Regions from separate parts of the Paenibacillus sp. cl141a genome, predicted to be linked through region 2. Evidence: riboswitches for the same ligand, from Rfam matches in the RefSeq annotation. Region 2 holds a riboswitch; each other region holds the start of a gene.

Region 1 (3,602 bases), on a different contig from region 2:
ACACGATATTTTTGGCCGTCAGCATCATCTCAACCAGCGTAATGGCGCATAGAATCGGCGTTTCCTTAAACATGACAATCAAATAATTGCCCAGCACCGGAATGATCGGCGGCACCGCTTGCGGCAGTATAATGCTCCGCCAGGTCTGGGATTTCGTGTAGTTCAGTGCGGTTGCGGCTTCCCACTGTCCTTTCGGCACCCCTTCAATGCCGGAACGGTATACCTCCGACAGATACGTGCTGTAATGCAGCCCCAGGCCGATGACTCCCGCATAGAAGGCCGGAATCGAAATGCCCGTCAGCAGCGGCAAGCTGTAATACAGAAAGAACACCTGTACCAGCAAGGGGGTATTGCGAATAAATTCTATGATTCCTTTGGTGATGAGCGACAAGGGCTTAAATGTACTCCGCGCGGCAAAGGCAAGCAGCAGTCCGATAATCAATGCCACCACAAAAGCACAGAGCGTGACCCATACCGTCATTTTTAATGCACTCAGAAGCTGCGGCAGTATTTCAAACACATATTTCCAATCCCACATCCGCTACAGCCTCCCCGCGGTCAGTTTGCGCTCCAGCAGTCGAACCGCCATCGAGACGAGCGTGGCGATGACAAAATACATGAGGAGCAGAAGCACCAGAATCTCAGTCGTCCAGGAGATGTAATTGTTGCGGAGCACCATCGCCTGATACGTTAAATCCGCCATCGTGATGAAATAAACGAGCGAGGTGGATTTGATGAGTTCCACAAGCTGATTCCCGAACGGGGGAAGCATTCGCAGGGACGCTTGGGGCAGTATAACGTTCCACAGCCTCTGCCAAGGCTTCATGTTAAGCGCCACGGCAGCTTCCCACTGTCCTTTCGGAACGGCCAGCACCGCGCTGCGAACAATCTCGGAGCCGTACGCGCCGAAGTTAAGTCCGATCGCGAGAATCGCCGCCAGCATTTTCGGAAGCTCGATGCCGATGAACGGAAGGGCAAAATACAACCAGAAGAGCTGCACCAGCAAGGAGGTTCCCCGAAAGATTTCGACGTACACGGCCGTCGCCGTGCGGACGATCCACAGCTTCGACAGCCGGCACAATCCGGCTGCAAAGGACATCGCGATGGCCAGGATGGCTGAAAAGAACGCGACGATCATCGTGATCTCTGCTCCTTTGAGCAGCGTTGGAAGAAAATCGATCCAAGAATTCGGCATGCTATTCCCCGCAGAGCGCAGCGGCTGTCATCTCACCCGGGAGCTCTTCTTCCGTAAACCCGAACGCTTGCAAAATTTCCAGCAGCTCGCCCGACTCCTTCATCTTTTCAAGCTCTGCATTATAAGCCTCCTGGAACTCGGTATCCGCTTGGCGGAAAGCCGTAGCCCCGTAACCGCGAACGCTTTCGCCGTCGATGACCGGCTGCTCGAAATCATCCACGCGTTCGATGCTGTCGTCGCTGGCTGAATCCAGCATCGCCTGCAGGGACGGCCCCGTCATGGTAATCGCCTGCACCCGATCGGCCTGGAGGGCGCTGATCGCCGAAGCCTGGTCAGGGACCTGTACGATCCGGTCCGCAGGAATGCCCGACTTCTCCATGTAGCCGATTTCGACCGCGCCGGTCATGACGGCCACCTTGGCCTGCTCATTCTTGGCAATGTCCTCATAGCTTCCGAGTTCCATCGGATTCCCTTGCTTTACCGCAAGGGCTTCCCCGATGCTGTACTCCGGATTCGCGAACAGGACGGCAGAGCATCGGTCCGGATTTATGAACATGCCTGCCGTGATCAGATCAAACCGATCGGCCTGCAATCCGGCGACCAGCGAACCGAATTCCGTTAGCTCCCCTCTCATCTCCTTGATGCCAAGACGCTCCAGAATAACGCGGGCAATCTCAACCGCCTCGCCCGTGAGCTCCCCATTGGCTTCTTTGTAGGCATACGGCTTCTCGTTCGCAAACCCTACGGTGATATATCCCTGCTCGATGGCTCGATCCAGCGTACTTCCTTTGTCGCCGCAAGCCGCGAGCAATACCACCATCATCACGGACAACACCAGCACAACCACTTTCTTCAAAACCTTCCACAACCTTTCGTAATAGCTTTTCAATTTCTTAAAAAAAACGGCATGACGAATTTATCCGTGTTAGCACATGTGTTAACTTGGATATTTAGACATTCAGATACCTGTGCATGGGACGAGGCTTCAGGGAAGATGATTCATCGGCTTCCTTGCACGCTTTGCCCCCATGCCGTCTGATCGATTCAATTCGTTCCACATTTGCAGACGTTGCCCCTCCTCTGTAATTGAATGCAAAAAGACCACCAAACAGGGGATCTAGACATAGCTCCGCCAGCAGGGGGTCAAAAAATAGAGAAAAGGCCCCTATAGAGAATAAAGGGCCTTTTGTATGAACATCCATTATGTATGCAAGACCCATCCACTGCTGACGAGGTTAGCTGACGGACTCGGGTAAGATGGTACCCTACACTCGTGAATTCCAAGTGACTCGCCCCTGGTGAAACTGGTTCCCCCGCTTTCCGGAATATGTATGCCGGAAACTAAGCGTGTGTTCATGATAAAGGGAAGCACAGGAAAAGTCAAACCCCTTTAACCGCTTTTTCTGGAAATTCAGAAGTAAAAATACCGTTTTTTCAACGAGGATATCGAGCCTTTTGAACACCTTGTTTAAGGCTGTCCATACACCGGATTGGTCATGGAATCCATGCTCCATTTTCCGCTATATAGCAGGCATTTGACGGGTCATGCGGAAATCGTTCATGCCATATATGTTTTATGTCATGAAAGAGCCCCGGATTAGGCAGTCTGCCCGTATGAAATACGGGACCGAAAAAAAATTTTGAAACACTCCATAAATAAGTCTGATAACAACGCCTGGAATGACTTGAAAAAAAGCCTCGATGCTTAGCATCAGGGCTTTTCTCATCATACTGCGGTATAGCCGCCATCCACCAGCAGGCTCGTGCCCGTAATGAAGGAGGCATCTTCACTGGCAAGGAACAACACCGCTTTGGCCACTTCTTCCGGCTGTCCCAAACGGCCCATCGGATGAAGGCCGACCAGGTGCTGCGTGATCGCTTCCGTTCTTCCCTTGATCAGCGGCGTATCGATATATCCCGGACACACGGCATTGATTCGGATTCCTTTGGAGGCATAGTCTGCGCTGAGCGACTGGGTTAACAGCTTGACGCCTCCCTTAGCCGAAGCATAGGCGGTTACCCCTGCTTTTCCGACATGGCTATGGATCGAGCCGCAGTTTACGATTGCCCCTCCGGTTCCTTGGGACAGCATTTGCTGAATAACATACTTATCGCACAGGAAGACCCCTGTCAGATTAATATCAATCGTTCTCTGCCAGTTATCCATCGTTAACTGATCGGCAGGAGCATCATGGGCAATGCCTGCATTGGCGAACAATACATCGACACGGCCAAAATGCTGCACCGTCTGATCCACCATTTTTGCGACTTCCTGCTCTTGGGTTACATCCGTTTTGACGAACAGCGCTTCGAAGCCGACTCCTCTCAATTCGTCGGAAACCGCTTGGCCCTGGTCGGAATAATCCGCGATAACGACCTTGGCTCCCTCTTTTGCAAAAAGTCTGAC
Region 2 (3,602 bases):
GGATAGAGCGTATGTCCCAGCGCCCAGATGAGTGAGGTGATCAAGCTTGCGACAAAGGTATTGCGAACGATCTTTTTCACCATCTTGATGCCGAACAGCCGGTACACGGCCTCCTCGGATATGCCGGCCAGCCAGGCCATCAATGGAAACAGCCAAGGATACAGCATATTGTAAGGCGATTGCGTCGCATCCGTGGTGGACCATGTATTCAGGGTCAGACTAAGACCGATAAAGATGACGGATTGGACGCCAAGCAGGATGAAGGCCCACATATACCCTAGCTTCATGCTATCCAGCACGTAATGCCCGTATCCGGGTTCTTTGGCGCGCGGCCATGGATTGAGCCCGTCTTCTTTATGCCATAGCCCGCTGCCGCCGACAAGGGAGAAATAGAGCAGGGCGGAGAAAACGAGCGAATAGACGGCATAGAAAATCATCATCCCGAGCACGCCGGTTTGCGACATGCCTTCGGATTTGAAAACGGGAATCAGATTGTACGTATTCAGCATCTGAATGACGAACAGCAGCGCCGATAAGAACAGGCCGCGCTTAAACGAGGTGTAGGCTCTGGTCTTCACGCTGTACACAATTGCAAGAATGCCCAGGATAAGGGTGAACAGTCCGTACCCTGCGAGCGTCAGCAGCGTGGCATCCTGCGTCTGCTTGTTGACATAAGCGGAGTGGGCGGCCGGGACCGAGAAGGAGGGCTCGTAAGAGCGCAATTTCCCCTGCTCGAAGGTGAAGCGGTGCTCCAGCCTGGAGTCCCCGATCCTGGATTCAGGGTCCACATATTGGAGACGGGGCTCCCCTTCCTTCGTAACCAGCTCCAGATTCGACAGGTCATAACCCGCCCGCTGAAGCCATGGCTCGGCCAGCGCCTGCTTCTCGGCCAATGTCATGCCGTCCTCAACGACGAGCAGCATCTGCTTCTGAATCTCGCCCTTGTTCAGCTCGATCCGGTCATAGCTGGAGCGGGCATAATCATACGAGAATCCGACGACCCCCGAATTCTGCATGTGCACGTCCACATTGAGGGCATCGCCTCCAGGCTCGCTGAAGCGAACGCGGTATACGTCATAGGGATATTTGGCTTCATAGGTTTTGTTATATTCCGAAAGCCTCTTCTCCTTCGCCAGATATCCGTAAAGTTCCGATTTGGATTGATATGTAACCAAGGCTTCGTCCGTGTCCGCAGCCGCAAACTGCAGATGCTCCTGAGCAAACCTTGAAGCTGCCTGCCGAGCCTGCTCCTTGGAAATAATATCCGGCGAGGCCATCTCGGTATCGTCCGGATTCGCCCACGGAAATACCTGAAATAATAGGAACAGAATCAGGCCGACTGCGGCAGGCGCGATGAGCTGCTTCAGATTGGGCTTCAGCTTCAAGGGCTCTCTTGCACGATTCATGAAACTCCTCCTCTAAGAAAGTTGATACTCCCACTGGTATTCGATATGTCTGATTAAGAACGCATAGAGTCAATATAACATAGTATGAAAGCCATAAGCAGCTTATCCCAATTATCGGAATATTGAAATAAATCGATGAAAATGAATGAAAGGTTTCGAAAACGTTAGAGAACCCTACGCTTGTATTCTTGAATATGCCCAATTCGCGCTCTTTTAAAGATATTTCGGGCGAAAAACGGCATTGGGTTACGTACCGGATTGAGTTATAATCACATCATGCTTGAAGGAACCGAATATTCCAGCCGAATTTCGTAATGAAAATGGGGGAACCATGTAATTGGGGTGAATTTCATTATTCCCGGAATAATGAATAGGGCGACCTGTGGAAATGCCCGAATCCGTCAGCTAACCTCGTAGGCTGTTGCACAGGAACCAGACCGAAAGGCACTGCGTTTTCCAGTGTCTTTTTTCGTTGATTTTTTTAAAGAAGGTGTCCGATTGAACGCTAAATTGCACTGGCTTACATTGTCTCCGCCTCAAATTCTCGTGCTTGGTTTTGCGGCCATCATCTTCATCGGGACCGGGCTGTTAATGCTGCCAATCTCGACGACGACGGGCGAACCGCTTGCATTTATTGATGCCTTGTTCACTTCGACCTCGGCAACGTGCGTAACGGGCCTGGTCGTGGTGGATACAGGAACGACATTCAGTTCCTTCGGAGAAGTCGTGATCATGCTGCTGATTCAGATGGGCGGGCTCGGATTCATGACGATGGCTACTTTATTCGCCTTGGTTCTGAAGAGGCGCATATCGCTCAAAGACCGTCTAATCTTGCAGGAAGCGATGAATCAGTCCTCGATGGAAGGCATCGTAAGGCTGATACGCAGAGTATTGCTGTACTCGCTTGTCATCGAGGCCTGCGGCGCAGTCCTTTTATCGGTTCGTTGGGCGTTTGATATGCCGCTGGGCCGGGCGATATATTACGGTGTTTTTCATGCGGTGACGATGTTTAACAATGCCGGCTTCGATTTGTTTGGCGATTTTCGGAGTTTGACCGGGTATGTATACGATCCGGTAGTCAACTTCGTCGTGATGTTCTTGATTGTTTCCGGGGGCATTGGATTTATTGTGCTGTCCGATCTGATCGATTACCGAAAACAGCGGAGGCTCTCCCTGCACTCCAAGGTGGTGCTCACGATGACGGCTGCCTTGCTTGCGGTCGGATTTATCGTCATTCTCATATTTGAATTTACCAATCCGAGAACGCTGGGTTCCCTAAACTGGGGCGGGAAATTCTTCGGCGCGTTATTCCAATCCGTAACGCCGCGTACGGCGGGAGCGAATACTATAGATATTACGGGGCTCAGACAGGCAACGCAATTTTTTATCGTTATTCTGATGTTTATCGGAGCATCTCCAGGGTCAACCGGCGGCGGCATCAAAACCACGACCTTTACCATTATGGTAGGCGCGGTCATTGCGATGATGCGCGGGCGGGAAGACATCGTCATGTTCCGTTATCGCCTGGCCCAGGAGCGGGTGCTGAAGGCACTGACCATTGCCTTGCTGGCCCTGCTGCTCGTTCTTACCGTCTCGATGATTCTGTCGACGACAGAGGAAGGGGACTTCCTGGAGATTCTATTCGAAACGACATCCGCCTTCGGTACGGTGGGTCTCTCCATGGGCTTAACGCCCGATTTGACCGTGTTCGGCAAGATCCTGATCAGCCTTACGATGTTTGCGGGTCGATTGGGACCTTTGACGCTTGCTTATGCACTGGGGCCGAAAAAGGGTAAAGAATTATATCGTCATCCGGAAGGCAAAATGATAATTGGATAAGGGGTACAGGAGAGCCATGAAACCAAAGCAATTTGCAATCATCGGTTTGGGGCGATTTGGCGCCAGTCTGGCGCTGGAGTTGATGGAACAGGGATATGAAGTGCTCGGCATCGACCGGAACGAAGAGGTCGTCGAGGACATGAGCGAGCTGCTGACCCATACGGTGGTGGCGGACGCGACGGATGAGGAAGTGCTTAAATCACTTGGCATCCGCAACTTCGACTGCGGGATCGTTGCGATCGGGAACGACATTCAGATGAGCATCCTCTCCGCCATCCTGTTGAAAGAGCTGGGTGTCGCGATGGTCGTTGCGAAGGCGATTTCGGTGCTGCACGGCCGGGCGCTGGAGAAGCTTGG
Region 3 (3,602 bases), on a different contig from region 2:
CGGCCCATTGCCCCGTCTGATTCTTGTGGACATCGATCACAACGACCTTGGCACCGGCTTTGCGCGCTTTCTCTGCAATCACCATCTGGTGCATATTGGTGCTGACGATGTTGCCGCCCCAGACGAGGATGACGTCGGCTCGTACGGTGTCCTCCGGAACGGTTCCCCCATTAAACCCCATCACCGATTTCCAGCCCTCATTGCCCGCGGAATTGCAGATCGACTGCTTCAGGCGGCTGGCACCCAGCCTGTTGAAGAATCTGCGGTCCATGCCGTCGACGCTCAATATCCCCATATTGCCGTAGAAGCTGTAAGGCAGGATGCTCTCGGAACCGTATTCCTCGATCAAGTCCTTATAGCGTCCCGCAATCTCCTGAATGGCTTCGTCCCAGCTGATCCGCTCGAAGGCGCCCTCTCCCTTGGGACCTACCCTTCGCAGCGGATAGAGCACGCGTTCCGGATGGTACACCCGGTGTGCCATATTACGGACTTTATTGCAGATGGCTCCCTGCGTAATCGGATGCTCCGGATTACCGGTCACCTTGACGATTTTTCCGTTCTCTTTATGCAGCAGCAGGCCGCATGTATCGGGACAATCCAACGGACATACCGCCGGAAATACGCCGTTTTCCTGATGAATCATCGCTTGAGTCATTTCGTAATTCCCCCTTTTGCTCGGCTGCATCATATCCCTTTATCTTAAAAGAAAATCGGGGTTCCAGTAAAGTCATACATTTTTTTCTAATCAGGTGATTCACTTTTCTTCCCCCAGGGTATATTCCTATCAAGAGCAAAGAAGAGGAACCCAGACCCTTTCTCTTCCTTGCCGAATCATGGACCACTCCCAAAAAAATTCGCCATGCCAGTGTCTCCTCCCCCGAGACCGGCATGGCGAATTTGTTTATATGGCATCCTCCCAGTGACCGATGTCCCCACACCTAAACCTCCATATTATAGAAACTCGTGATTTTCGCAGAAAACATGCAAAATAAAAAGCCTGTCAAAGCCAGGTCGTTATGTAAGCGCTTATCTGTCATTTTTTATAAATAATTCTGTTCGAATGATCGTTGAAGGATGTTTTACAAACGATTGGAGCAGGCGTAATATACTATTCAGCTTCGAAAACATTCTTCATATTCACATGACATTCGCTTAATTTCCATGATGGAAAGCGGGGGAACCAACCGTATGGAGGGATACCTATAGGATCCTTCATCCATACTATGGGGTGAATCCTGATTCATTCGCGTACGTACGCCGCGATGGAGTCAGGTAGGGCGACTCTCACCGCCCGAATCCGACAGCTAACCTCGTCAGCGTTGATCGGGAGGGTTGTGAACTTGTGATCAAACACAGGGTTCTAACCTGTGTTTTTTGTTTGCCAAAAATCAGCATAGGAATGGCGACCGTTCCTATGTCCAGCTCATAAAAAACACCGATAGAAGTCCGTTCAGTAAGCTTCTACCATGAACTTAATCTTAAGCGGCGGTGAAAACAACCATGTTATCCTCAATCAAGCGCTTCCTCATCGGAAGACCGCTTAAATCAACGGAATTAGGCGAACAAAAGCTGAATAAAACCAAGGCCCTGGCCATCCTATCATCCGATGCGTTATCGTCCGTGGCTTATGGCCCGGAACAAATCCTCATTGTGTTGATGACCGTCGGAGCAGCTGCCTATTGGTATTCCATACCGATTGCCGTCGGCGTCCTGGTCTTATTGCTGGCACTTATCCTGTCGTACAGACAAATTATTTTCTCCTATCCGCACGGCGGCGGCGCATATGTCGTGTCCAAACGGAATTTGGGCATGTACCCGGGGCTGGTGGCCGGCGGTTCCTTGCTCGTGGACTATATCCTGACGGTTGCGGTCAGCGTGTCGGCCGGGACGGATGCGATCACGTCGGCTTTTCCGGAATTGCACGCCTATAATCTGCCGATCTCCATCGTGTTCGTTCTATGCTTGACCGTATTGAATTTAAGAGGGGTCACGGAGTCGGCCTCCATATTGGCTTATCCGGTTTACCTGTTCGTCCTTGCGTTATTCATCCTGATCGGGGTGGGGATATTCAATATTGCCACAGGCCATGCATCTCCGGACCTTCACACGCCGATCGGCACGCCCGTAGCCGGGCTGAGCTTGTTCCTGCTCCTGCGCGCATTTGCCTCGGGCAGCTCCGCCCTGACCGGCGTGGAGGCGATTTCCAACGCCATTCCGAATTTCAAAGACCCGGCCCCGAATAACGCGGCCAAAACCTTGGTGGCGATGGGATCGCTGCTGGCCCTGTTATTTTCGGGCATCGTCTTCCTGGCTTATTACTATGGGGTCAGTCCCAGCGAACAAGTCACGGTCGTTTCCCAAATTGCCGAGCATACCTTCGGGCGAAATGCGCTTTATTACTTCATACAAGGGACAACGGCCTTAATTCTGATCCTCGCCGCCAACACCGGGTATTCCGCTTTTCCCCTGTTGGCCGTCAATCTGGCGAAGGATAAGTTCATTCCTAGAATGTTCACCGTCCGCGGCGACCGTCTGGGATATTCAAACGGAATCATTATTCTTGGATTTTTCTCCATTCTGCTGCTGCTGGCTTTCGAAGGCAAAACCGAGCATCTGATTCCGCTGTATGCCGTCGGCGTGTTTATCCCGTTTACCCTCTCCCAGACGGGGATGATGGTGAAATGGATCCGCGAAAAGCCCGAAGGCTGGATCGTCAAGCTGATCATTAACACCACCGGCGCATGCATCAGCTTTATCGTGACCATGATCTTTTTCTTTACGAAATTCGCCCAGGTGTGGACCGTCCTGATATTCCTGCCGCTGATCATCTGGATTTTCACCCGGATCCGCAAGCATTACGAGGCGGTAGCGGACCAGCTCCGGATTACGACCTGCGAGCCGGTTAAGCCGATTGAGGGGAATGTCATCATCCTGCCTGTGGCAGGAATCACGCATGTGGTGGAGAACTCGCTGAATTACGCCAAATCGCTGGGAGCGGGCCAAATCATCGCAGTGTACGTGCCGTTCGAGCGGGAGGAGGAAGTCGCCTTCCAGGAAAAATGGAAAAAGTGGCAGCCGGACATCCGGCTGGTGACGCTGCACTCGCCTTATCGGAGCATCATTCAGCCGCTGACGAAATTCATCGATACCGTGCAGCGCAAGGCAAGCGAATCCGACTATCAGGTTACCGTCGTCATTCCGCAGTTCATTCCCAAGAAGGGCTGGCATAATTTCCTGCACAATCAATCCAGCCTGCTCATCCGGGCACATCTCCTGTATCGGAGAGACGTGATCATTACGACGGTTCCCTACCACTTAAAAAAATAGCGGGCTTGTTCCCTGCCTGATTCATTACGGCAGCCTCGCCCATCACGACAAAAAAGCTGCGATCAACCGATGCCTTTCATCAAGGACGGTTGAACGCAGCTTTTTCTTTAAACCAAAAGCTCGCCAGGCTTCCGGCATCAGGAAACGTTCTGCGCCGAATGAACCTGTTGAGGGACGCCGGCCGATGGCACAGGCGTCTGCTCGCCGCGCGGAGCGGCTGCGGCCTGTTTCTCCTTCTTTAAATACACGGTTCCGTATGTCGCCCCCACAAATAA

What was found. A riboswitch is a leader RNA that binds a small molecule or an ion and turns the genes downstream of it on or off. The one in region 2 is predicted to bind cyclic di-AMP.
Region 1: it holds a riboswitch for cyclic di-AMP, as region 2 does, so the genes downstream of both, ehuB (ectoine/hydroxyectoine ABC transporter substrate-binding protein EhuB) here and BMX45_RS05380 (TrkH family potassium uptake protein) in region 2, are expected to answer to the same signal.
Region 3: it holds a riboswitch for cyclic di-AMP, as region 2 does, so the genes downstream of both, BMX45_RS11850 (APC family permease) here and BMX45_RS05380 (TrkH family potassium uptake protein) in region 2, are expected to answer to the same signal.

What each region holds. Positions count from the first base shown of each region.
Region 1 is NZ_FNZO01000013.1:169,094-172,695, forward strand. Features, by position in the region: gene ehuD (ectoine/hydroxyectoine ABC transporter permease subunit EhuD) at 1-538, opposite strand, end outside; gene ehuC (ectoine/hydroxyectoine ABC transporter permease subunit EhuC) at 542-1,195, opposite strand; gene ehuB (ectoine/hydroxyectoine ABC transporter substrate-binding protein EhuB) at 1,197-2,018, opposite strand; cyclic di-AMP (ydaO/yuaA leader) riboswitch at 2,407-2,553, opposite strand; gene BMX45_RS26945 (SDR family NAD(P)-dependent oxidoreductase) at 2,922-3,602, opposite strand, start outside.
Region 2 is NZ_FNZO01000002.1:65,066-68,667, forward strand. Features, by position in the region: gene BMX45_RS05375 (CPBP family intramembrane glutamic endopeptidase) at 1-1,406, opposite strand, end outside; cyclic di-AMP (ydaO/yuaA leader) riboswitch at 1,697-1,841, shown strand; gene BMX45_RS05380 (TrkH family potassium uptake protein) at 1,905-3,245, shown strand; gene BMX45_RS05385 (potassium channel family protein) at 3,262-3,602, shown strand, end outside.
Region 3 is NZ_FNZO01000003.1:415,615-419,216, reverse strand. Features, by position in the region: partial or broken gene BMX45_RS11855 (molybdopterin-dependent oxidoreductase) at 1-643, opposite strand, end outside; cyclic di-AMP (ydaO/yuaA leader) riboswitch at 1,140-1,335, shown strand; gene BMX45_RS11850 (APC family permease) at 1,501-3,327, shown strand; gene BMX45_RS11845 (formate/nitrite transporter family protein) at 3,465-3,602, opposite strand, start outside.